DNA from 4 places in the Paracoccus aestuarii genome. Region 1 is predicted to be linked to each of the others. Evidence: riboswitches for the same ligand, from Rfam matches in the RefSeq annotation. Region 1 holds a riboswitch; each other region holds the start of a gene.
What was found. Region 1 has a riboswitch for cobalamin ahead of JHW48_RS17690 (TonB-dependent receptor plug domain-containing protein). Riboswitches for the same ligand answer to the same signal wherever they lie in the genome.
Positions count from the first base shown of each region.

Region 2: another riboswitch for cobalamin. It lies ahead of JHW48_RS01875 (DUF1636 family protein); the one in region 1 lies ahead of JHW48_RS17690 (TonB-dependent receptor plug domain-containing protein).
Region 3: another riboswitch for cobalamin. It lies ahead of JHW48_RS01815 (energy-coupling factor ABC transporter permease); the one in region 1 lies ahead of JHW48_RS17690 (TonB-dependent receptor plug domain-containing protein).
Region 4: another riboswitch for cobalamin. It lies ahead of JHW48_RS01185 (ABC transporter substrate-binding protein); the one in region 1 lies ahead of JHW48_RS17690 (TonB-dependent receptor plug domain-containing protein).

Region 1 covers NZ_CP067171.1:126,082-131,820, reverse strand. Annotated here, with positions in the region: partial or broken gene JHW48_RS18720 (hypothetical protein) at 34-138, opposite strand; gene JHW48_RS17705 (TetR/AcrR family transcriptional regulator) at 231-773, opposite strand; gene JHW48_RS17700 (ceramidase domain-containing protein) at 872-1,525, shown strand; gene JHW48_RS17695 (methyl-accepting chemotaxis protein) at 1,532-3,415, opposite strand; cobalamin riboswitch at 3,520-3,719, shown strand; gene JHW48_RS17690 (TonB-dependent receptor plug domain-containing protein) at 3,846-5,693, shown strand.
Region 2 covers NZ_CP067169.1:371,191-376,929, forward strand. Annotated here, with positions in the region: gene cobN (cobaltochelatase subunit CobN) at 1-549, opposite strand, end outside; gene cobW (cobalamin biosynthesis protein CobW) at 549-1,592, opposite strand; gene JHW48_RS01875 (DUF1636 family protein) at 1,595-1,954, opposite strand; cobalamin riboswitch at 2,051-2,259, opposite strand; gene cobO (cob(I)yrinic acid a,c-diamide adenosyltransferase) at 2,300-2,929, shown strand; gene otsB (trehalose-phosphatase) at 3,028-3,750, shown strand; gene JHW48_RS01890 (alpha,alpha-trehalose-phosphate synthase (UDP-forming)) at 3,762-5,105, shown strand; gene aroQ (type II 3-dehydroquinate dehydratase) at 5,343-5,739, opposite strand, start outside.
Region 3 covers NZ_CP067169.1:356,647-362,385, forward strand. Annotated here, with positions in the region: gene carB (carbamoyl-phosphate synthase large subunit) at 1-1,323, shown strand, start outside; gene JHW48_RS01800 (hypothetical protein) at 1,346-1,831, opposite strand; one part of gene JHW48_RS01805 (IS5-like element ISPaes1 family transposase) at 1,815-2,157, shown strand; one part of gene JHW48_RS01805 (IS5-like element ISPaes1 family transposase) at 2,157-2,596, shown strand; gene cobF (precorrin-6A synthase (deacetylating)) at 2,776-3,504, opposite strand; gene JHW48_RS01815 (energy-coupling factor ABC transporter permease) at 3,501-4,166, opposite strand; cobalamin riboswitch at 4,198-4,414, opposite strand; gene JHW48_RS01820 (cobyrinic acid a,c-diamide synthase CobB) at 4,436-5,739, opposite strand, start outside.
Region 4 covers NZ_CP067169.1:233,078-238,816, forward strand. Annotated here, with positions in the region: gene JHW48_RS01170 (cytochrome ubiquinol oxidase subunit I) at 1-707, shown strand, start outside; gene cydB (cytochrome d ubiquinol oxidase subunit II) at 710-1,741, shown strand; gene JHW48_RS01180 (DUF2474 family protein) at 1,741-1,845, shown strand; cobalamin riboswitch at 1,874-2,088, shown strand; gene JHW48_RS01185 (ABC transporter substrate-binding protein) at 2,188-3,180, shown strand; partial or broken gene JHW48_RS01190 (FecCD family ABC transporter permease) at 3,211-4,230, shown strand; gene JHW48_RS01195 (ABC transporter ATP-binding protein) at 4,227-4,988, shown strand; gene JHW48_RS01200 (DUF1850 domain-containing protein) at 4,979-5,350, opposite strand; gene JHW48_RS01205 (TRAP transporter permease) at 5,347-5,739, opposite strand, start outside.

The DNA.
Region 1 (5,739 bases):
CGCCACCCGGCGCGGCCCCCAGAGGGGCACGACGAGCAGCGCCACCACAACGCCGATGCAATAGGCGCCGAAGCCCGCGCTGCCGATCCAGCCCGCCTGGATCGGGGTCAGGCCCAGCTCGGCCTTGATCTGGGGCATCAGCAGGCCGAAGGCGAATCGCGACAGCCCATAGGCCAGGGCGGTCAGGGCGAAGGCCGCGCCGATCAGGCTGCTGGCCGGGGGGGTGCGGGTCATGACGGCTCCGATGCGGCGCGGGACAGAAGGGCTTGTGCGGCGGACAGCGCCGCGTCGATGACCGAGGGTCCGGCCACCGCGGCGGCGGCGGTCGCACCCTCGAAGAGCAGCCAGATCTGGGTGGTCAGCATCTCGTCCGGGCGGCCGAGGCAGGTTCGGACGCGGCGCGCGATCTCGCCCCGGAACTCGGTCTTCTGCCGGGCGACCAAGGCCGCGACCGCGTCACTGGCGGCGGCATATTCCGCCCGCGCCCGCAGCAACATGCAGCCATGCGCGCCGTGATCGACCAGCCAGTCGGCCAAGGCCTGGAACAGCGGCTCGATCCCGTGATCGGGCAGCCGGGCCAGCGCCCGCATGAAGGCTTGGTGCCGCCGCTCCACCACCGCCAGGACCAGCCCGTCGCGCGACCCGAAATGTTTGTAGAGCGTGCGCGTCGATGCCCCCGACGGCGCCAGCACGGCATCGACGCCGATGCCGCGAAAGCCTTGCAGCTCGAAGACGCCCATGGCGCCGGCGATGATCTCGTCCCGTTTTTCCATGGGGCGGGTGTAAAGCGTTCGTTTTACATGCGCAAGCCCGCCCTTGCCACCGGCGGCCGGGCATGGCCCCATGGGCGTGACATGCGAAGGGAGACGCGATGAGCTGGCTGGAACCCGTGAACGCCTATTGCGAGAGGACCGGCCCCGACTACTGGTCCGAGCCGATCAACGCCGTCACCAACCTGGCCTTCCTGATCGGGGCCGCGGTGATCGCCCCGCGGCTGCGGGGGCCGGGGATGGGGACGGGGCGGCTGCTGGCGGCGATCCTGTTCGTGATCGGCATCGGGTCTTGGCTGTTTCACACCCATGCCAACCGGCTGACGGGGTTGATGGACGTGCTGCCGATCCTGGCCTTCATCCTGGTCTACATCTTCGCGGCCAGCCGGGATTTCCTGGGGATGCGGCCGTGGCTGGCGGGGGTGGCGACGCTGGCCTTCCTGCCCTATGCGGCGGTGACGGTGCCGGTCTTCGCGCTGATCCCGGGGATCGGATCCTCGGCGGGCTATGCGCCGGTGCCGGCGCTGATCCTGGCCTATGCGGCGATCCTGTGGCGGCGCGACCCGGACACGGCGCGGGGGCTGGCCATCGGGGCGGCGATCCTGGTCGCCTCGCTGACCTTCCGCAGCCTGGACATCCCGCTTTGCGACGTCACGCCCTTCGGGACGCATTTCATGTGGCACATTTTGAACGCGGTCATGCTGACCTGGATGATCGAGGTCTGGCGCCGGCACGCATCGCGCCGGCGCCGCTGATCGGGATCAGAACTCGGCCATGCGGGCCTGGCGCGGGGCCTGGACCACGCGGGCCGGGGCGCGGGCCGGGGCGGCCTGCATCCGCGCGCCCGTGTCGAAGCCCGCCAGCGCGCCGTTCAGCTCGCGCGCCTGCTGGTTCAGCGAGGCCGCGGCCGCATTCGCCTGTTCGGCCACGGCGGCGTTCTGCTGGGTCACCTGATCCAACTGGTTGACGCCCTGGTTGATCTCGGCCAGGGCGATGGCCTGGTCATTGGCCGCCAGCGCGATCGAGGCCACCTGGTCCGAAATCGACCGCGCCCGGTCGAGGATCTGTTCCAGGCTGCCCCCCGTGCGCGAGACCAGCGTCGAACCCGCCTGCACATGCGTCGAGGAATCCGAGATCAGGCCCTTGATCTCGCGCGCGGAGTCGGATGCGCGCTGCGCCAGGCCCCGCACCTCGGAGGCGACGACGGCAAAGCCGCGCCCCGCCTCGCCCGCCCGCGCCGCCTCGACGCCCGCGTTCAGCGCCAGCAGGTTGGTCTGGAAGGCGATGTCGTCGATCACCGCGATGATGCGGTTGATCTGTTCGGCGGATGCCTCGATGCGCTTCATTGCGGCGATGGCCTCGCCCACGACGCTGCGGCCCTGTTCGGCGATGGCATGGTTGTCCGACGACACCTCCTGCGCCGAGCGGGCAAGGCCCGCGGTCGATTCGACGCTGGCCGTCAGCTCGGTCAGGGCGGCGGCCGATTGCTCCAGCGTGGCGGCCTGGGTCTCGGCCCGGCTGGCCAGATCCTCGGCGGCCGAGGTGATCTCCTCGGATCCGCCCTGCACCTGGCGCGCCACGTCGACGATGCGCATCATCGTGCCCGACAGATCGGTGGCCACCTGATTGAAGCTGGACCGCAGCTGTTCGTAATCGGCCGGGAAGGGGTCATGGGCGGGGTTTTCGATCCGCGCGGTCAGGTCGCCCCGCGCCAGGCGCTGCAGCCCGGCCATCAGGTCCGACACGGCGCGGCCCTGCTTGCGGGCCTGGTCCTCGGCCTCGGCCTGGGCCTCGGCGCGGCTGGCGGCGACGGCCTCGCGGTCGCGATCGGCCTGGGCCAGGTTGTCGCGGAACATCTGCAGGCTGCGGGCGATGGATCCGACCTCGTCGCGCAGGTCCGTATGGGGGATGGGCCGGTCGTAATCGCCTTGGGCCACGTCCTGCATCGCCCCGTCCAGCGCCACCAGCGGCCGCATCCCGCGCCGCGTCATGACCGAATTGATGGTGCAGGCCACGGCCAGTGCCAACAGCGTGATCGCCAGCGCGACCCCCATACTGCGCTGCAGGACCTGGTTGATCTGCGAGATCGCCGTCCCGGCATAGAGCACGCCGTGAACCTCGCCCTGGGCGTTGCGGATCGGCAGATAGGCGGTGATGTAGTCCTCGCCCAAGATGTTGGCCTGGCCCGCGAAATATTCGCCGCGCAGCATGGCCTCATGGACCGGGCCCTGCGGGTCCAGCGCCGTGCCCACCGCGCGCGTGCCGTCCGGGCGCATGACGTTCGTGGTCATGCGGATGAACTGGCCCGAGGCGTCGCGGCGGAAGATCGTCGCCGTCTCGGCGGTCTGGGCGCCGACGCTGTCGATCATCGCATGGTCGTCGAAATCGGGAATCACCGGCCAGACGACGTCGCTCAGCGTGCCGTCGGCCTGTTCGGTGGCGGAAAAGCCCTCGAACTGGTTGCGCAGCTCATGGGCAAGGACGCGCAGCGTCACGCGCTGCAGGCTCTCGGCGCTTTCCATCAGGCTGTCGCGTTTGGTCAGGGTGAAGGCCCCCACCAGCACGAAGGCCAGCGTCGCCATCAGCACCACGCTGGTGGCGATCGTGCGCTGGCGCAGGGTCAGTTTGGGAATTCGGGCTTTCATCGCGCGCTCCGGGTTCTGTGACGGCGTCAGGTTTAGGCCAAAGGTCCTAAGATCCCGTTAGCGCCCACCGCGCGCTTGGGCGTTGACAGCCCGGCGCGGGATTTGCATGAAGGCCGCGCTACGGTTCCGGCCTTGCGGTCGGATGAAATGGGAACGCCGGTGTCGCCCGACAGGGTCAATCCGCGGCTGCCCCCGCAACAGTAAGCGGCGAGCGACGGCCCCCGCAGCCACTGGAGCGATCCGGGAAGGCGGGCCCGAGCCCTGACCCGCAAGCCAGGAGACCTGCCGCAGCACTCACCCATTTCCGGTGCGGGGCGCGCCAGGAAAGCGGCCTTTTCCCGCAGAGGTGTCCGTCACCGCCCGGCATCGCCATGCGCCGGGCATCGTTCTGTGCCGCAGGCCCCGCCTGCATCCTGGAAAGGTCCGACCGATGCGTCGTCCCCTGTCGATCCTGGCGCTTGCCGCCGCCCTGCCCACAGCTGCACTGTCCCAAGAAGGCCAGCCCGTCCTGCTGGACGGCATCGTCATCTCGGGCGGGCTGGCCCCCGTGCCCCAGCAGGGCTTTGCCCGCGCCCATACCGTGATCGAGGGGGACGAGATCCGCCGGCGCGGCCTGGTCACCGTCCAGGAGGCGCTGCGCGGCCTGCCCGGCCTGTCGGTCAGCAGCTCCGGCAACCTGACCCAGCTGCGCGTTCGCGGGGGCGATGGTCGCCACGTCCTCGTTCTGATCGACGGAATCGAAGCCGTGGGCGGGGGCGACGAATATTTCTTCTCGGGGCTGGACACGGATCATGTCGAGCGGATCGAGGTGCTGCGCGGGCCGCAATCGGTGGCCTATGGCTCGAACGCCTCGACGGGGGTGGTCAACATCATCACCCGCCGGGCCGAGCCAGGCCGCGCCGCGGGCGGCAGAGTCGAGCTGGGCAATGGCGGTGCCGCATCGGCCTGGGTTACGCAGCGCGGTGATCGGGGCGGCGTGGCCCTGACCCTGTCGGCGCGCGAGGATCGGGGCTTCGACCAGTCGGGCGATGGCGGCGGGCGCGACGGCACGAACCGGCGCACCATCGGCCTGTCGGGCGATTTCGCCGCGACCCCGGATCTGCGCTTCGGCACGGTGCTGCGCCGGTCGACCGAGACGATCGGCCGCGACGTGACGGATTTCTTCGCCAGCGACGCGGCGGGCTATGTCGTCGATGCCGACCTGATCGACGATCGCGACGAGTTCCAAGGGGGCATCTGGGCCGAGCTGGCCCCCGAGGGCGCGGCCCTGTCCCACCGGATCGACCTGCAGCAGACCATCGAGAAGCGCCGCCCCGCCGATGACGTGGACAGTCGGGGCGAGACGGTGAAGCTGAAATACCGCGCCACCCTGGGCCTGGACGGCAGCGCGGCGGATGCGCGCCAGGTCGTCAGCCTGCTGGCCGAACGCCAGCGCGACACCAACACCTTCGCCCAGGGCCGCGACCGGCGGATGGGCTCGGTCGCGCTGGAATACCGCGCCGCGCTGGACGGGGGGCTGGACCTTCAGGCCGGGCTGCGCCGCGACCGGAACCGCGAATTCGCCGATTTCACCAGCTGGACCGTCGCCGGGTCCTGGCAGGTGCCGGACCGGCCCTTGCGACTGCATGCCTCGGCGGGGACGGGGCTGGTCAGCCCGTCCTTCATCGAGCTTTTCGGCGGTTTCGGCACGATCGGCAATCCCGACCTGCGCCCCGAGATCAACCGCAGCATCGACATCGGAATCGAGACCCAGCTGGCCGGCGGCATCATCGACCTGACCTGGTTCCGCGAGCGTCTGGACCACGAGATCGAGTTCTTCGTCACCGATGCGGGCGCATTCTCCTATCGCAACCGCACCGGCCGCAGCCCGCGCGAGGGGGTCGAGCTGTCGGGCCGCATCGCGGTGACCGACGCGCTGACCTTGGGCGGCAGCTATACCTATCTGGACGCGCGCGACCCCGGCGGCGCGACCGAGATCCGCCGCCCGCGGCACGAGGCCGCAGTCTCGGCCAGTTTGGCCCTGCTGGAGGGGCGGGCCGATCTGTCGGGCGATCTGCGCCATGTCTCGGGCCTGCGCGACACCGAATTCTGGCTGGACGGCGGGACGGTGACGGTCCCGTCCTTCACGGTGGCGAATGTGGCGGCAGGCTATGACCTGACGCCCCGGGTGCGGGCGACGGCGCGGGTGGTCAACCTGTTCGATCGCGACTATTCCGAGGTGATCGGCTATGCCAGCCGGGGCCGCACCGCCTATGCCGGATTGCAGGCCCGCTGGTAAGGGTAGGCGATTCGACCGCCTGCGGGGGCCGCTTTCGAAAACACAA
Region 2 (5,739 bases), on a different replicon from region 1:
CCCCGGGTCATAGAACCCCATCCGCGGCAGGGCGGGGCGGCCCAGGACCGGCGCGGCCTGCAGCCCCGCCGCGATGGCCAGCTGCGCCAGCGCCGCCTGCGCGGCCACCGCCCCGCCCTCGTCGCAATGACGCCGCAGCACGCGCAGGACCGATGCGGGCACCGTCGAGGCCCGGTCCAGCCGCGGATCGTCGCGCCCATCCGCCGGCAGGACCGCCAGCGCGATCCCCCGCCTGCGCGCCAGATCCTGGACCGAGGCCAGCCCATAGGGCCACCAGTCCTCGCCGCCGATCAGGCGGATCAGGATGCCGCGCGCCCCCGACAGGGTCCGCTCGACATAGGTATCGACCGAGACCGGATGGCGCAGCGCCACAAGGTTGCACAGGCGCGTCGAGGGCAGGCCCCCCGCCGCGCGGCGCCAGCCCTCCGCAAAGGCCCCCAGGTCGCTGTCCGAAAAGGACAGCACGACCAGATCGCCGGGCGTCTGCCCGGGATCGAAGGGGGCGTCGGTCCGGTCCAGACCGACCTCTTCGCGAAAGACCACATGCATCAGGCGGGCACGCCCGTCAGCACCGCGCGGATCGCCTCCGCGTCGACATGGTCATGTTCCGCGATCACCACCAGCCGCGAGGCGCGCGGGGTCGTGCCCCAAGGCCGGTCGTATTGATGGCGCACCCGCGCGCCCACCGCCTGGACCAGCAGGCGCATCGGCTTGCCCGCCACCGCGACATGGCCCTTCACCCGCAGGATCCGCTGTTCGGTGGCCAGCCGCCCGATGCGCGCGGCCAGATCGGCGGGGTCGGTGATCTCGGGCAGGTCGATGACGACCGTGTCGAAATCCTCGTGCTCGTGATCGTCGGCGCCGTCATGATGGCTGGGGCGGGCGTCCAGGTCATCCTCGGCGGCGCGGCCCAGGCCCAGGATCAGGCGCGGATCCACCACGCCCTCGGTCACGGTCAGGATGGGCAGGGGGCGGGGCGCCTCGGCGGCGATGGCGTCCCGCGCGGCGGCGACCCCCGCATCGCCCGCCAGATCCGCCTTGGTCAGCAGCACTACATCGGCGCAGGCGATCTGGTCGCCGAAGACCTCGGATAGGGGGGTCTCGTGGTCCAGGCCCTCATCGGCGGCGCGCTGCGCGTCCACCGCCGCCACGTCGGGGGCGAACCGGCCCGCGGCCACCGCCTCGGCATCGGCCAGGGCGATGACGCCATCGACCGTGATCCGCAGCCGGATCGCGGGCCAGTCGAAGGCCTTGAGCAGCGGCTTGGGCAGCGCCAGACCCGAGGTCTCGATCAGGATGTGGTCGGGCCGCCGCGGCAGAGCCATCAGCGATTCCAGCGTGGGGATGAAATCATCGGCCACGGTGCAGCAGATGCAGCCGTTCGACAGCTCCAGGATGTTCTCGGCCGGGCAGGCCTCGTCGGCGCAGCCGCGCAGGATGTCGCCATCCACGCCCATCGTGCCGAATTCGTTGACGATCACCGCCAGACGCAGCCCGCCGGGATTGCGCAGCAGGTGGCGGATCAGGGTCGTCTTGCCCGATCCCAGAAATCCGGTGATCACGGTGACGGGGGTCTTGGTCAGGTCGGTCATGGTCACTCCTGCGGGGGGATGCGGGCAAGGCTCTGCTTGCGGAAGATGGCGGGGCGTTCGCGCCACGGCACGACCCCGTCGGCCGCGGCGGCATAGGCGGCGGCGCCCGACAGGATCTGGGCCGCGTCGTCAGGCGTCAGGCGGCCATAGACATAGGACCACTTGGCCCGCCCCGACAGCGCGACGGCACAGCCCTGCGAACAGGCGGACAGGCATTCGACGGGGCGGATCCGGACCCCCGGCGGGGCATCGCCCGACAGCGCGGCCAACAGGCGCGCGCCCGCGCGGGGCGCGCAGGGATCGGGATCGTCATCGGGCAGGGTGCCGCGACAGGTGGTGCAGACATGCAGAACGGCGCGCATCGCGGCCCCTTTCTCCTTGCGGCAAAGGGGCGTCCGGAAGGTGCAGGCACGGGGCATCCGGCCATCACCTGCCGGTTGCGAAACACCCCGTTCGCCCGTCATCATCCGGTGCTGGCAGGTCTCCCGGCTTGCGGATCCGGGGTTTCCCCCACGATCGCCCCCCTTCCCGGCCCTTGGGGGCCAGTGGATCGGGCGACCTCTCCGGTCACGGTCGCGGGGGCGGCTGCGCTTGGGGCCCTTTGGGGGGCCTTGTCGCATTCCCTCTTCGCCTGTCATAGACAGGAACCAACACGCCCGCGACCAAACCCCCGTCCCCGCCCATTGTCAACCGCAAGGAGCGACCGCATGACGCAGACCGACCCCATTCCCGAAGACGACCTGGCCCGCCACAGCCGCAAGATGGCCAAGAAGAAGGCCGCCCGCGACCGCATGATGGAAAGCCGCACCGGCGAGAAGGGGCTGGTGATCGTCCATACCGGGCCGGGCAAGGGCAAATCCTCCAGCGGCTTCGGGATGATCATGCGCTGCATCGCGCATCAGATGCCCTGCGCGGTGGTCCAGTTCATCAAGGGCGCGTGGGATACCGGCGAACGGCGCCTGCTGACCACGCATTTCGCGGGCCTTTGTCAGTTCCACGCGATGGGCGAGGGCTTCACCTGGGAAACCCAGGACAAGTCGCGCGACATCGCCGCCGCCGCCGCGGGCTGGGACCGCGCCAAGGATCTGATCCGCGACCCCGCCATCCGCATGGTCCTGCTGGACGAGATCAACATCGCCTTCCGCTACGGCTATCTGGATGTGGCCGAGGTGCTGGCCTTTCTGGAGGCCGAGAAGCCGCCGATGACCCATGTCGTGCTGACCGGCCGCGGCGCGCCCGAGGCGCTGGTCGCCGCCGCCGATCTGGTGACCGAGATGACCCAGATCCGCCATCCCTTCCGTGCCGGGATCAAGGCGCAGCCGGGGGTGGAATACTGATCCGTCGCGCCGCGGGGCAGAAAAACCTCACATCCCGGTGAACCGGGGCGGGGGCGGGCGGGTTCCCTTTGCGTCATCCACGACCCGAAGGCCCGCCCATGACCCTGCCCCCGCTGTCGCCCGATGCCGCGCTGTTCCTGGATTTCGACGGCTGCCTGGTGGATATCGCCCCGCGCCCCGATGCGGTCCGGGTGACGGGTGCGCTGCGCGACCGGTTGGCGCGGCTGCATGACCGTCAGGGGGGCGCAGTGGCGCTGATCTCGGGGCGCGACGTGGCCGATCTGCGCGGGCATCTGCCGGATTTCCCGGGCGTGGTCGCGGGCAGCCACGGGTCGGAGCTGTCCCTGCGCGCGGGCCATGTCCAAACCCTGCATCACGCCGAATTCGACGCGGCCGCGCTGCATGCCGACCTGCGCGCCCTGGCCGCCCCCCATCCCGCCCTGCTGGTCGAGGAGAAACCCCATGGCGGCGCCCTGCACTACCGCGCCGCCCCGGAACTGGAACCCGAGGTGCGGCGCATCATGCAGGATCTGGCCGCCCGGAACCCGCATCTGATGCTGCAGCCCGCCAAGATGGCGCTGGAGCTGCGCCCCGCCGGTGTCGGCAAGGACAGCGCCCTGGCCCATCTGATGACGCTGGAGCCGTTCCACGGCCGCCTGCCGGTCTTTGCAGGCGACGACACCACTGACGAACCCGCCATGGCCGAGGCGCAGTCGCGCGGCGGCATGGCCATCAAGATCGGCGAGGGCGCCACCGCGGCCGCCCATCGCCTGCCCGATCCCGCGGCCCTGGCCCTCTGGCTGGACCGCAGCCTGACCTGAGGAGCCTGCCGATGTCCCGCCTGATCGTCGTGTCGAACCGCCTTCCCTTGGGGGATGCGCCATCCGGCGGGCTGGTCGTCGCCCTGCAGGACGCGCTGAAATCATCGGGCGGGGTCTGGGTGGGGTTTTCCGGCGAGGTGACGCCGGATGCGGAACCCGCGCTGCGCAGCCATCCGGGCGCGGCCTTCCAGCGCCTGTCCTTCGACCTGACGCCGGATGAACACGAGACCTATTACCTGGGCTATTCCAACTCGATCCTCTGGCCGGTCTGTCATGGGCGGCCCAGCCTGACGCGGATCCTGCCGGAATATCTGGACGGCTATGACCGGGTGAATGCCCGCATCGCGCGGATGCTGGCGCGGGAGCTGCGCCCCGACGACCGCATCTGGGTGCAGGATTACCACCTGTTCCCGCTGGCCGCGCATCTGCGCGCCCTGGGCGTCACGGCGCGGATCGGGCATTTCCTGCACATCTCCTTTCCGGGACCGGGCGATTGCGCGGCCCTGCCCAATCCGGGCCAGCTGTTCGACTGGCTGTCCCATTACGACCTGATCGGGTTCCAGGCGGAACGCGACCTGGGGGCGTTCGCCGAAAGCGCGCGCCAGCTGGCCGGGGCCGATCCCGCCGATCCGCGGCATTTCGATCTGTGCGGCCGCCGCGTCCGGGCGGGGGTGTTTCCCATCGGCATCGACGCCGACAGTTTCATGGCCGAGGCCGCCTGCGCCCCTGACAGCGACCGCATGCGCAGCCTGACCGGCGCCAAGATGATGATCGGCGTGGACCGGCTGGATTACTCCAAGGGCATCCCGCAGCGGTTCCGCGCCTATCAGCTGTTGCTGGACAAGATCCCTGACCTGCATGAAAAGATCAGCTTTCTGCAGATCGCGCCGCCCACCCGGGGCGAGGTCGAGGCCTATCAGACCATCCGCGAGGAGACCGAGCATCTGGCCGGGCGCATCAACGGCCAGTTCGCGACGCTGAACTGGACGCCGATCCGCTTCATCCACCGGCCCTTTCCGCGCCCGGTCCTGGCGGGCCTTTATCGTCAGGCGCGCATCGGGCTGGTCACGCCCCTGGCCGACGGGATGAACCTGGTGGCCAAGGAATATGTCGCGGCCCAGGACCCGCAGGATCCCGGCGTGCTGATCCTGTCGCGCTTTGCCGGCGCGGCCGAGACGATGCAGCAGGCGCTGGTCATCAACCCCCATGACCCGACCGAGATGGCCGCCGCCATGGCCGAGGCGATGCGCATGTCTAAATCCGAACGCCGCGACCAGCACGCGGCCCTGCTGCGCGATGTGGTCGATCATGACGTGGCATGGTGGTCGGACAGCTATCTGAAGACGCTCGGCTGAGCGCGGACTGCCCGTTTCGCGGGCAAACGCCGCCCATGCTGCGCCGCGGCGCGGCAGAGGCGGTTTCCGGGCGCCGCGACGCGGGGCGATGCGGGACGAATCACACGGCGGCGGGCAGGGTGGGGACATGAAGCCAATGGCTTTTGTGCGTCCTCCTCGGGTGCCCCGCATCGGGTGCCGCGCCGTCGGTCCTGCCGCAACCCTCCTCCCTGCGGCCGGGCCGGCGGCTTCTTTTCGTCAGATCAGCCCGGCCACATGGCGGATCGCGGCCACATAGCCGCCCAAGCCCAGACCGGCGATCACCCCGTCCGCGCGATGCGAGACATAGGAATGATGCCGGAAGGCCTCGCGCTTGTGGACCTGGCTGATATGGACCTCGATCACCGGGCCGTCGAAGGCGTTCAGCGCATCCAGCACCGCGACCGAGGTATGGGTCAGGGCTGCGGGGTTGATGACGATGGCCGCGGCCTCCTGCCGGGCCTCGTGGATCCAGTCGACGATCTGGCCTTCCCAGTTGGATTGCAGAAAGCGGATGTCATGGGGGCGGGCGGCCTCGCGGCACAGCGCCTCCAGATCGGCCAGGGTCTCGCGGCCATAGATCTCGGGCTGGCGCATGCCCAGCAGGTTCAGGTTC
Region 3 (5,739 bases), on a different replicon from region 1:
AATGCGCTGGAGGAGGAGGGGATCCCGATCCTGGGCACCACCCCCGACGCCATCGATCTGGCCGAGGACCGCGAGCGGTTCCAGAAGCTGCTGAACGATCTGGGCCTCAAGCAGCCGATCAACGGTATCGCCAGCAGCGACGCGCAGGCGATCGAGATCGCGGAACGCATCGGCTTCCCGCTGGTCATCCGCCCTTCCTATGTTCTGGGCGGCCGCGCGATGGAGATCGTGCGCGACATGGACCATCTGCGGCGCTACATCTCGGAGGCCGTGACCGTGTCGGGCAAGAGCCCGGTCCTGCTGGACAGCTATCTGTCCGGCGCGATCGAGGTCGATGTCGACGCCCTGTCGGATGGCGAGACCGTCCATGTCGCTGGCATTATGGAACATATCGAGGAGGCGGGCGTCCATTCGGGCGACAGCGCCTGTTCGCTGCCGCCGCATACGCTGGACGCCGCGACCATCGCCGAGCTGAAGACCCAGACCGAGGCTATGGCCCGCGCGCTGAAGGTCCGCGGCCTGATGAACGTACAGTTCGCCCTGAAGGACGGAGAGATCTTCGTGCTGGAGGTAAACCCGCGCGCCAGCCGCACCGTGCCCTTCGTCGCCAAGGCCACCGACAGCGCCATCGCCTCGATCGCCGCGCGGCTGATGGCGGGTGAGCCCATGTCGAACTTCCCCGCCCGTGCCCCCTATCCCGAAGGCGTCGGCCCCGAGGACGACCTGCCCTTTGCCGATCCGATGACGCTGGCCGATCCGATCACGCCTTGGTTCTCGGTCAAGGAGGCGGTGCTGCCCTTCGCCCGCTTCCCCGGCGTTGACACGCTCTTGGGCCCCGAGATGCGCTCGACCGGAGAGGTCATGGGCTGGGACCGCAACTTCGCGCGCGCCTTCCTCAAGGCGCAGATGGGTGCTGGCACCGCCCTGCCGACCGAGGGCCGCGTGTTCCTGTCGGTCAAGGATGCCGACAAGACGCCCGCTCTGGCCCAGGCCGCGCGCGATCTGGTGGCAATGGGCTTCACGCTGGTCGCGACCTCTGGCACGGCGGATTTCTTGGATGCCGAGGGCGTGGCCTCGACCCGCGTGAACAAGGTCTACGAGGGGCGCCCGAACATCGTCGACCGTCTGAAGAACGGCGAGATCGCGATGGTCCTGAACACGACCGAAGGCGCCCAGGCCATCGCCGACAGCCGCGATATCCGCGCCGTCGCCCTCTATGACAAGATCCCCTATTTCACCACGGCCGCGGGCAGCATCGCCGCCGTGGCTGCGATCAAGTCGCGCGAGGAGGGGGAAGTCGGGGTGAGGTCGTTGCAAGCTTAGATAGTCAGCGCATAGCATTTTATCAATCAGCTTCGCCGGACTTCATTCCGGCGAAGCTGACGGTACACGTTTCACGTTTACCTTGATAGGCTCGCCGATCGCGAAACTCGCCGCTATGGCCAATGATCGCGAAAACGAAAACCTCTACCAGCCACTGCATAAGCAACCAAGCCTCGTACAGTTCAACGGCATCCGGCACATAGTTCTGGTCTTGATGGACGAGTTTGTTCCGAATGAACGAAAGTGCGGCTAGACCGTCTGTGAGACTCCAAGCCCTCGCCACCCTTTCTACAGCCGGACTGTGTTGGCAAACAGGGTGATCGATTCGCAGGAAGCTGATTGTGGCACGCAGCTTGTCAGCAAATTCTTTACTGTCCTTAATCAACCTTTGCGACCAGCCTGCCATCCGCTCAAGTATGTAGTAGGTCGTGTTGACAAAAGGGATTCCTCTGGCAGTCGTCGTATGATTCAAGCTCATCTCTACGTGGGAGATGAACTTGGCACGCAACCTGATATCCGACGATGAGTGGACCTTCTTCGAAGGCTTCATTCGTGCCGTCCGGCACGCTAACGGGCGGAAACCCGCGAACCATCGTCTTGTTCTCGATGGAATTTTCTGGATCGCAAGGACTGGTGCGCCATGGCGTGATCTGCCCGAAGAGTTTGGCAAGTGGTCCTCGGTCTACCGTCAGTTCCGCCGCTGGACTTTGGCGGGACTGTGGGAGGATATCCTGGATGCGCTGAACCACGCTGAGATCGCGCCAGACAAGCTCCAGATGGTTGATAGCACTGTGATCCGCGCGCACCATCATGCGGCGGGCGCAAAAGGGGGACTCCGAAAGAGGCTCTTGGCCGTTCGAGAGGTGGGTTCTCGACCAAGATCCATCTCAGGGTCAACGGCGCAGGCCTCCCGATGAGGACCGAGATCACGCCGGGGCAAGAGTCCGATTACACCGGCTACGATCTGGTGATGGCCGACAATCTTCCACAGCCCGCCGTTCTGGTCGCCGACAGGGGCTATGACTCTGATAAAATTCGGGAAGACATCGAGAGCCGCAACGCCCTGCCCATGATACCGATGCGAAAGAACCGAAGGGTGCGCAAGGCTGTCGACATGACCATCTATACCCTGCGCAACATGGTCGAGCGCTGCTTCAACAAGCTGAAAAACAGCCGCCGCCTGGCAACCCGCTACGACAAAACCGCCGAAAGCTTCCTCGGCTTCGTCGACGTCGCCTGCATCAGGCTCTGGCTCCGCCATTTGTCAACATGACCTAGACGAAACCACGCCAACCCCTTATACCCCACTCCGCTTAATCATCTCCTTCAGCAGCGCCCTCTTCCCCCTCTCGCTGATCCGGCGGGGTCCTTCTATCAGCACCCCCGCCCCAAGCTCCGAGGTGAACGCGGCGGCTCGTTGCCCGTGCCTGCCAGCGCAGCGGCTCCCGAAGCTCAGGCCGAGCGCGCCAGCAGGTAGCAGTCCATGATCCAGCCATGGGCGGCGCGGGCGGCGGTGCGGGTGGCCTCGATGCGGGGGGCGGCCTCGGCCAGGGGGCCGTGGTCCAGGCGCTCTTGGGGCATGCCCAGATAGGCGCCCCACCAGATCTCCAGCCCCTCTGGCGGCAGCGTCGCGAAGGCGCAGCCGCCGTCCAGCATCACCACTGCGCGGTCGCAGTCTGGGGGCCAGCCGCCTTCGCGCAGCTGGCGGCCGGTGGTGATGCGGACCTCTCCGCCAAGGGCGTTCAGGGGGATGGCATGGGCCGCGCACAGCGCCTGGATCGCCGTGATGCCGGGGATCACCCGCGGCCGCCAATCCAGCCGCGCCGCGATCCGCAGGCTGCTGTCATAGAGCGACGGATCGCCCCAGACCAGCATCGCCACCGTGCCGCCCTGCGGCAGGTCCACGGCCTGCGCCCAGGCCGCGGCGATGGCGTCGTGCCAGGCCTCGACCCCGTCCAGATAGGGCAGGGACGGGTCGCGGCGGGGCAGGTCGACATGGGCAACCGCGCCGTCGGGGCGGTGGCGGGCCAGCATCGCGTGGCGCAGATGGGCTAGGTCCTCCTTGCCCGCGCCCTTGCGGGGGATCAGGACCAGGTCGGCCTCCTGCAGGGCGCGGACGCCCTGCAGGGTCAGGTGGTCGGGATGGCCGGTGCCCGCCCCGATCAGCACCAGCTCGATCATGCGTAGAGCCGCGGCGTGACCAGCCCGCTGCCGCGCAGGCCGCGCGCGGCCTTGGCGCCTGCCAGCACCGCCAGATCGACCAGCGGCTCCAGCGCCAGGACCAGCATATAGGCCGCGCCGAAGGACAGGATGCCGGGCAGCGCCTCGGCCCCCTGGCCATAGAAGGCCCAAAATGCAACCCAGACCACGATGCCGCCCTGATAGGCCGCCGACAGCGCCAGCGCCTGGCCATAGCGCAGGTCCACATAGGCCGTGCCCGGCGCGATGATCCGCCGCGCCACCGCCTGCAGCGCGAACAGCGGCACCAGCAGCGTCGTCACGTTCATCCCGTATTGCGGCAGATCGAAGGGCGCGAAGACCAGCCCCTGGATCAGCAGGCCAAGCGCCAGCCCGATCGCCGCGGGCGCGGCCCCCAGGATCAGGAACAGGGTCGAGCCGAGGATCAGGTGCACCTCGGACACGCCCACGGGCCAGGTCGGCAGGACCTCGAAGAACAACAGCGTCGCGGCCGTGGCCAGGCCCGCCCGCGCGGCCAGCGATGCCGCGCCCTGCGCGCGCAGCGCCCCGGCCGCCAGCTTCAGGGTATAGAGCCCCGCCGCGGCTGCGGTCGCATGGCTCAGGATGATCTTGGCGCCGGTGACGACGCCTTCCTCGATATGCATGTCACACTCCTTCGGCCGTCCACCCGACGGCATGGGGTTGGCTGACATGGCCGGTCTCCTGGCTCGCGGGTCGTGGCGCGGCGTCGGCCTTCCCGGATCGCTCCAGTGGCCATGGGTGACGCGCGCTCTCCGCATACAGTCGCGGGGGCGGCCGGGGCTTGGGGCGCCGCGATTGGGTCCGCCCTTCCCCGTTCCCGATGAAGCCCGACGCTGAGCGTCTGACGGGCACCATGCAGTGCCATCACCTAGACGTGATCGCCCCGTCCGCGTCAAGCCGAGGCTGGGGCGATCAGGTGAAAGAAGGTGCCGGTGACCTGATCGCGGCGGCTGCCGGTCTCGGGGACCTCGGCGCCGGTCGCGTCGGTCACGCGGGCCAGGGGCGCGTCGGGCTGGGACAGGACCGTGGCATAGTGGAATTCATGCCCGCGCAGCGCCACCCGCCCCAGCCCCGGCAGAGCGGTCAGCGGCTCGGCTCGGCGGTATCCCAGATGCATCCGGCGCTTGGCATAGCTGGTCTCCAGCCCCAGCAGGCCCAGCATCGGGTGGCGCAGCCCATCGGCATCGACCAGCCCCGCCCCAAGCGCCATATAGCCGCCGCATTCCCCATGCACCGGCCGCGTCGCCGCAAAGCGGTGCATGGCCGTGCGGAAGCCGTTGCAGGCGGCCAGCCGGGGCGCGTGCAACTCCGGGTATCCGCCCGGCAGCCAGCAGCAATCGGCGCCGTCATCCGGCCCCTCATCCGCCAGCGGCGAAAAGGGCAGGATCGTGGCCCCGGCCCGCCGCCAGGCCTCCAGCACATGCGGATAGACGAAGCTGAAGGCCGCGTCGCGGGCCAGCGCGATCCGTCCCCCCGGCGGCGTCAGCGGTCGGGGCGCGGGGGCCTCGGGCAGGGCACGATGGGCGGCGGCGGCGATGATCGCCTCCAGGTCGCAATGCGCGGCGATGAACTCGCCCGCATGGTCCAGGATGGCCTGCAGTCCCGCCGTCTCCTCGGCCTGAATCAGACCCAGATGGCGTTCAGGCAGGGTGATGTTGCCCTGACGCGGCAGGCTGCCCAGCACGCGGATGCCCGCCTGATCCATCCCCTCGCGGATCAGCCGGTCGTGGCGCGGCGAGGCCACGCGGTTCAGCACCACCCCCGCAAAGGGCAGATCGGGGCGCAGCGTGGCAAAGCCCCGCGCCGTGGCCGCCGCCGATTGCGCCTGTCCGCCCACGTCCAGGATCAGCACCACGGGCCAACCCATCATCTGGGCGATTTCCGCGCTGGAGCCGATGCCGGTTTCCCCCGCGGTCGCCACCCCGTCGAACAGGCCCATCGACCCCTCGGCCAGGACCAGATCGGCGGGCGGTTGGCCGGTCGCATGGGCGATCAGCCGCCCCGGCTCCATCGCCCAGGCATCCAGGTTGAAGCTGGCTCGCCCCGAGGCCGCCAGGTGGAACCCCGGATCGATGTAATCCGGCCCCGACTTGAAGGGCTGCACCGTGAGTCCCTGCCGGCGCAACGCGGTCAGCAGGCCCAGCATCAGCATCGTCTTGCCCGTCCCCGATGCGGGGGCGGATATCATCAGACCCG
Region 4 (5,739 bases), on a different replicon from region 1:
TGGGCGACATCCACGGGCTGAACACGCTGGAACATCAGCCCGCCAAGGTCATGGCGATGGAGGGTCATTTCGAAAGCCATCCCGAAGGCGCGCCGCTCTATCTGTTCGGCCTGCCCAATCAGGCCGAACAGCGGCTGGATTACGCCATCGGCATCCCCAAGCTGTCCTCGCTGATCCTGAAGCATGACCTGAACGCGCCGCTGGCGGGGCTCGACACCATCCCGATCGAGGATCAGCCCCCCGTCGCCATCGTCTTCTGGTCCTTCCGGGTGATGGTGATGCTGGGCTTCGCGATGCTGGGGATCGGGCTGTGGTCAGCCTGGTCGCGCTGGCGCGGCACGCTGTTCGACAGCCCGATGCTGCACCGCGCGGCGCTGATCATGGCGCCATCGGGGCTGGTCGCGGTGCTGGCGGGCTGGATCACGACCGAGGTCGGCCGCCAGCCCTACACGATCTATGGCTATCTGCGCACCGCGGATAGCGCGGCGCCCTTGGACGCGGCGGCGGTGGGGTCCTCGCTGATCGCCTTCGTCATCGTCTATTTCGCGGTGTTCGGGGCCGGGACATACTATATCATGCGGCTGATGAACCGCGCCCCGGTGGTGGCCGAACCGCGGATGAAGGACCATGCCGACGGTCCCATCCGCACCGCCGGCACCACCCCCGCCCAGCAGCACAAGACCCGCAGCATCCAGCCCGGAGAATGACCATGCCCATCGCAGACGGAGTATCCTTCGACCTGACCGTCATCTGGGCCTTCATCATCGCCTTCGCGGTGCTGGTCTATGTGGTGCTGGACGGGTTCGACCTGGGCCTTGGCATGCTGTTCGCGGTCGAGCCCGAGGGCCATGACCGTGACGTGATGATGAATTCCGTGGCCCCGGTCTGGGACGGCAACGAGACCTGGCTGGTCCTGGGGGGCGGCGGCCTCTTCGCGGCCTTTCCGCTGGCCTATGCGCTGATCCTGCCCGCGCTTTACGTCCCGATCATCGTGATGCTGCTGGCGCTGATCTTTCGCGGCGTCGCCTTCGAGTTCCGATGGAAGACCAAGCGCTGGCGCCCGGTCTGGGATCTGGCCTTCATCGGCGGATCGACCATGGCGGCCGTCGCGCAGGGCGTGGCCTTGGGCGGGCTGCTGCAGGGGATCGACATCGACAAGGCCGCGCGCAGCTATTCCGGCGGCTGGTGGGACTGGCTGACGCCCTTCACGCTGATGGTCGGGCTGGCGGTCGCGGTGGGCTACATGCTGCTGGGCGCGACTTGGCTGGTCATGAAGACCGAAGGCCGCCTGCAGGAACGCATGCGCGGCCGGGCCTGGCTGCTGGGCCTGGCGACGGTGGCCTTCATGGGCGTGGTCAGCCTGTGGACGCCGTTCCTGCAGGACGGCTATTACAGCCGCTGGTTCGGGGGCTGGAACATCGTGCTGGCAGCAGGCGTCGCCGCGATGGTGGGCCTGCTGGCCTTGGGGATGTTCCGCACGCTGATGGTGCGCCATCACGACTACTGGCCGTTCCTCTGCGCCTTGGGGATGTTCGTCCTGGGCTTCGCGGGGCTGGGCTATTCCATGTATCCCTATATCGTCCCGGTCGAGGTCACCATCTGGGAGGCCGCCGCCCCCGAGAACAGCCAGATCTTCATGCTGGTCGGCGCGGCGGTGCTGATCCCGATCATCCTGTCCTATACCGCCTATTCCTATTGGGTGTTCCGCGGCAAGATCGACCCGAACGAGGGGTATCACTGATGCCCCGCGGCCTGTCGCGGATCGCGTGGTTCGTGGCCCTGTGGGTGGCCAGCGTGGCGGCCCTGGGGGCCGTCGCCTGGCTGATCCGGCTGTGGATCCTGTGATGCGCGCTTGACGCCCGGGCGCGCGCGGGCCATGCAGGCGCCGATGGTTCCCGTGCGCCACAGGCTGCGCGCGGGTGAAAAGGGAACGCGGTGAGGTGTAGCCATCAGGCGCCGAACCCGCGACTGCCCCCGCAACTGTAAGCGGCCAGGCCCCCCGACGATGCCACTGTCCCCCTGCGGGATGGGAAGGCCGGGGACGCCGTATCCGCCAGTCAGGAGACCTGCCATCGCTTGACACTTGAACCGGGCGGGGTGCGCGGGCGGGTCCGGCATGGCGCGTCCCGTCTGGCATCGCGTGCGGTCCGTCGCGGCCCTTCCCCCTGTTTTCGGGAAGGAAGACAGATGACGCGTATCCTGCCGCTGGCCCTGCTGGCGCTGTTCCCCGCGGCGGCCTTGGCCGACCACCCCCTGACCATCGAGAATTGCGGCCGCACCGTGACGCTGGCCGAACCGCCCGCCAATGTCGTCTCGATCGGCCAGTCCACGACCGAGATCCTCTATGCCTTGGGCGCCGAGGACCGCATGGCGGGCACCGCGCTGTGGTTCAACGCGGTGCTGCCCCGGCATGCCGATGCCGATGCGGGCGTGCCGCGCATCGCCGACAACATGCCCAGCTTCGAATCCGTGGTGAACCGCCGGCCCGGCCTGGTGGTGACCATGTTCGAATGGATGATCGGCGCGCAGGGCGTGGTCGGTCGGCCCGAACAGTTCGCCGATCTGGGCATCCCCGTCTATGTCATGCCGACCGATTGCGCGGCCAAGGACAATACCGTGGGCGCCGACGGCACGCGCGAGGCGGATTTCGACATCGAGACGCTCTATGCCTCGGTCGACCAGATGGCGCGGATGATGGGCCTGGGCGATCGCGGGCGGGCGCTGCAGGCCGATCTGCGCGCCCGGCAGGCGGCGGCGGTGGACCGGGCTCGGGGGCTGGACCTGCCCGACGCCTCGGCGGTGGTCTGGTTTTCTTCCGCGCATCTGGAGGTCGATCCCTATGTCGCGGGGGCGCGCGGCATCCCGGCCTGGATGCTGGACCAGCTGGGCCTGCGCAACGTCGTGCAGTCGGACGAGGAATGGCCGACCGTGGGCTGGGAAAGCATCGCCCGCGCCGATCCTTCGGTCATCGTGATCGCGCGGATGGACCGCCGCCGCTTTCCCGCCGACGATCACGAGGCCAAGCTGGACTTCCTGCGGTCCGACCCGGTGACCAGCCGCATGACCGCCGTGCGCGAGGATCGCATCGTCATCCTGGATGCCGAGGCGATGCATGCGGGCCTGCGCATGTTCGACGGGCTGGAGGCCCTGACCGAGGCCATGGCCGGGCTGGCCCCGTGACGGACGGATCCCTGGCCGCCCCCGGGGCGCTTGCGCGCGGGGCGGGGCGGTGCCGCGCTGCGGGTGGGGGCGGTGCTGGCGGTCACGCTGCTGGCCGGCATCTGCATCGGCGAGACGCCCGCCCATCCCCCCGGCACCGTCCTGCGGGCGCTGGCGGGGCCGGTCTTGGGCCTGCCCGCGCCCGATGCGATCGAGGCGGGGATCGTGCGCGCCTATCGCCTGCCGCGCACGCTGGTGGCGGGGCCTGCGGGGCGGGGCTGGCGATCTGCGGGCTGGTCCTGCAATCGCTGCTGCGCAATGCGCTGGCCGATCCGTGGCTGCTGGGCATATCGGCGGGGGCCTCGACCGGGGCCGTGCTGGTCACGGTGGCGGGCCTCGGCGCGGGCATGGTGCCGATGGGGGCGGGGGCGCTGGCGGGCGGTAGGGGCGTTCCTGCTGGTCGCGGGGCTGGCGCGGCTGGCCGGCGCGGGCGCGCAGGCGACGAGCCAGATCGTGCTGGCCGGCATCGCGGGGTCGCAGCTGTTCAACGCGCTGACGGCCTTCATCATCGCGCGATCGGCCAATGCGGAACAGGCGCGCGGGCTGATGTTCTGGCTGTTGGGGAACCTGTCGGGGGTGCGCTGGCCCGATGTGCATCTGGCCCTGCCCGCGGCGCTTGTCGCGCTGGTCGTGGTGACGGCCCATGCGCGCAGCCTGGACGCCTTCGCCTTCGGCCCCGAGGCCGCCGCCGCCTTGGGCGTCCGGGTGGGCCCGGTGCGCGTGGTGCTGATCGGCGTCACGGCCATGGCCGCGGCGGTGATGGTGTCCATCGCGGGGGCCATCGGCTTTGTCGGGCTGGTCGTGCCGCATGCGGCGCGGATGCTGGTCGGCACCGGGCATGGGCGGCTGATCCCGGCATCGGCGCTGATCGGGGCGGTCTTTCTGGTGGGGGCCGACATCCTGTCGCGCATCGTCATCCCGGGCCAGGTCCTGCCCATCGGCGTGGTGACCGCGCTGATCGGCGCGCCGATCTTCGCCGTCATCCTGATCCGCCACGGAGGCCCCCGATGACCGTGCTGGAGGCGCGCGCCCTGCATCTGCGCCGCGGCCGGGCCCGGGTGCTGGACGATGTCTCGCTGCGGGTCGGGCGGGCCGAGGTTCTGGGCCTGGTCGGTCCCAACGGGTCGGGCAAGTCGACCCTGCTGCGGGCCTTGGCGGGGCTGGCGCGGGCGGATACGGGCCGGGTCCTGCTGGACGGGCGGGACATCGCCCGGATGCCCCGCCGCGCGGTCGCCCGCCGGCTGGCCTTCGTCGCGCAATTCGCCGACACGGCCGACCGGCTGACCGTGGCGGGGGCCGCAGGTCTGGGCCGCATCCCCTGGCTGGACCGCGACAATCCCTGGGGCCCGGCGGACGACGCGCGCGTTGCGGACGGCCTGGCCCGCGTCGGGCTGGCGGGGATGGAGGACCGGGACTGGGCCTCGCTTTCGGGGGGCGAACGCCAGCGGGTCCATATCGCCCGCGCCCTGGTCCAGGCGCCGCAAATCCTGCTGCTGGACGAGCCGACGAACCATCTGGACATCCGCCACCAGCTGCAGCTGCTGGACCTGGTGACGGGGCTGGGCATCGCGGTGGTCATCGCGCTGCATGACCTGAACCACGCGCTGCGCTGCGACCGGGTGGCGGTGATGCAGGCGGGTCGGCTGGTCCGGGCGGGGCCGCCCGACCGGGTGCTGGAGCCCGCGCTGCTGGGCCGGGTCTTCGGCATCCGCGCCCATCGGCTGACCGATCCGGCGGATGGGCAGGCGGTCTGGCGGTTTCAGCCCTGATCGCAATCGGCCGCCTGCCACAGGCGGATCGGGCCGCGGTCCTCGGGCAGGGCGTGGCATTCGCCCCGGGCGCAGATCCGCCAAGCCCCGCCCGTGGCCCCGGATGCGGCCAGCGTGACCTCGGGGCGGGGCGGCAGATGGGGCGTGAAATGCCACACGCCGTCGCGCAGAACGGCATCGGGGGGCAGGTCGATCCCCGCGCCGGGCCCGGCGATGCGCGCCTCGACCGGGGCCAGCCCCGCGGCATCGGCGCGCCAGCGTTCCCACCAGCGGTCGCGGGTCACGGAATGGGACCAGTCCAGCGTGAAATCCGGCCCGCTCAGCGCCAGGATCACCGCCGCCCCGGCACCCAGACAGATCATGCCCGCCGCAGCCGCAGCCCATGCGCAGCCAGAAAGGCCAGCGCCAGGCCAAAGCCGATCGCATCGCTGTTGGGCAGGGCCAGGATCATCGACACCCCCGCCGCCATGGCCAGCAGCCGTTCGCCCAAGGTCGTGCGGCCAAAGAGGTATCCGACCACCGCCACCCCCCAGAGGCCCACGCCGACCACCGTCTTGACCAGAACGAAGGCCACCTCGACCGGATAGCCCCAGGCCTCGGCGATGGCGCCCCCGTCCTGCAGCATCAGCGACGGCGTATAGACCGCCATGAAGGGGATGATGAACCCCGCCGCCGCCAGCCGGATCGCCTGCATCGAGATCTTCAGCCCCGTCGATTTCGCGATGGGGGCGGCGGCAAAGCAGGCCAGCGC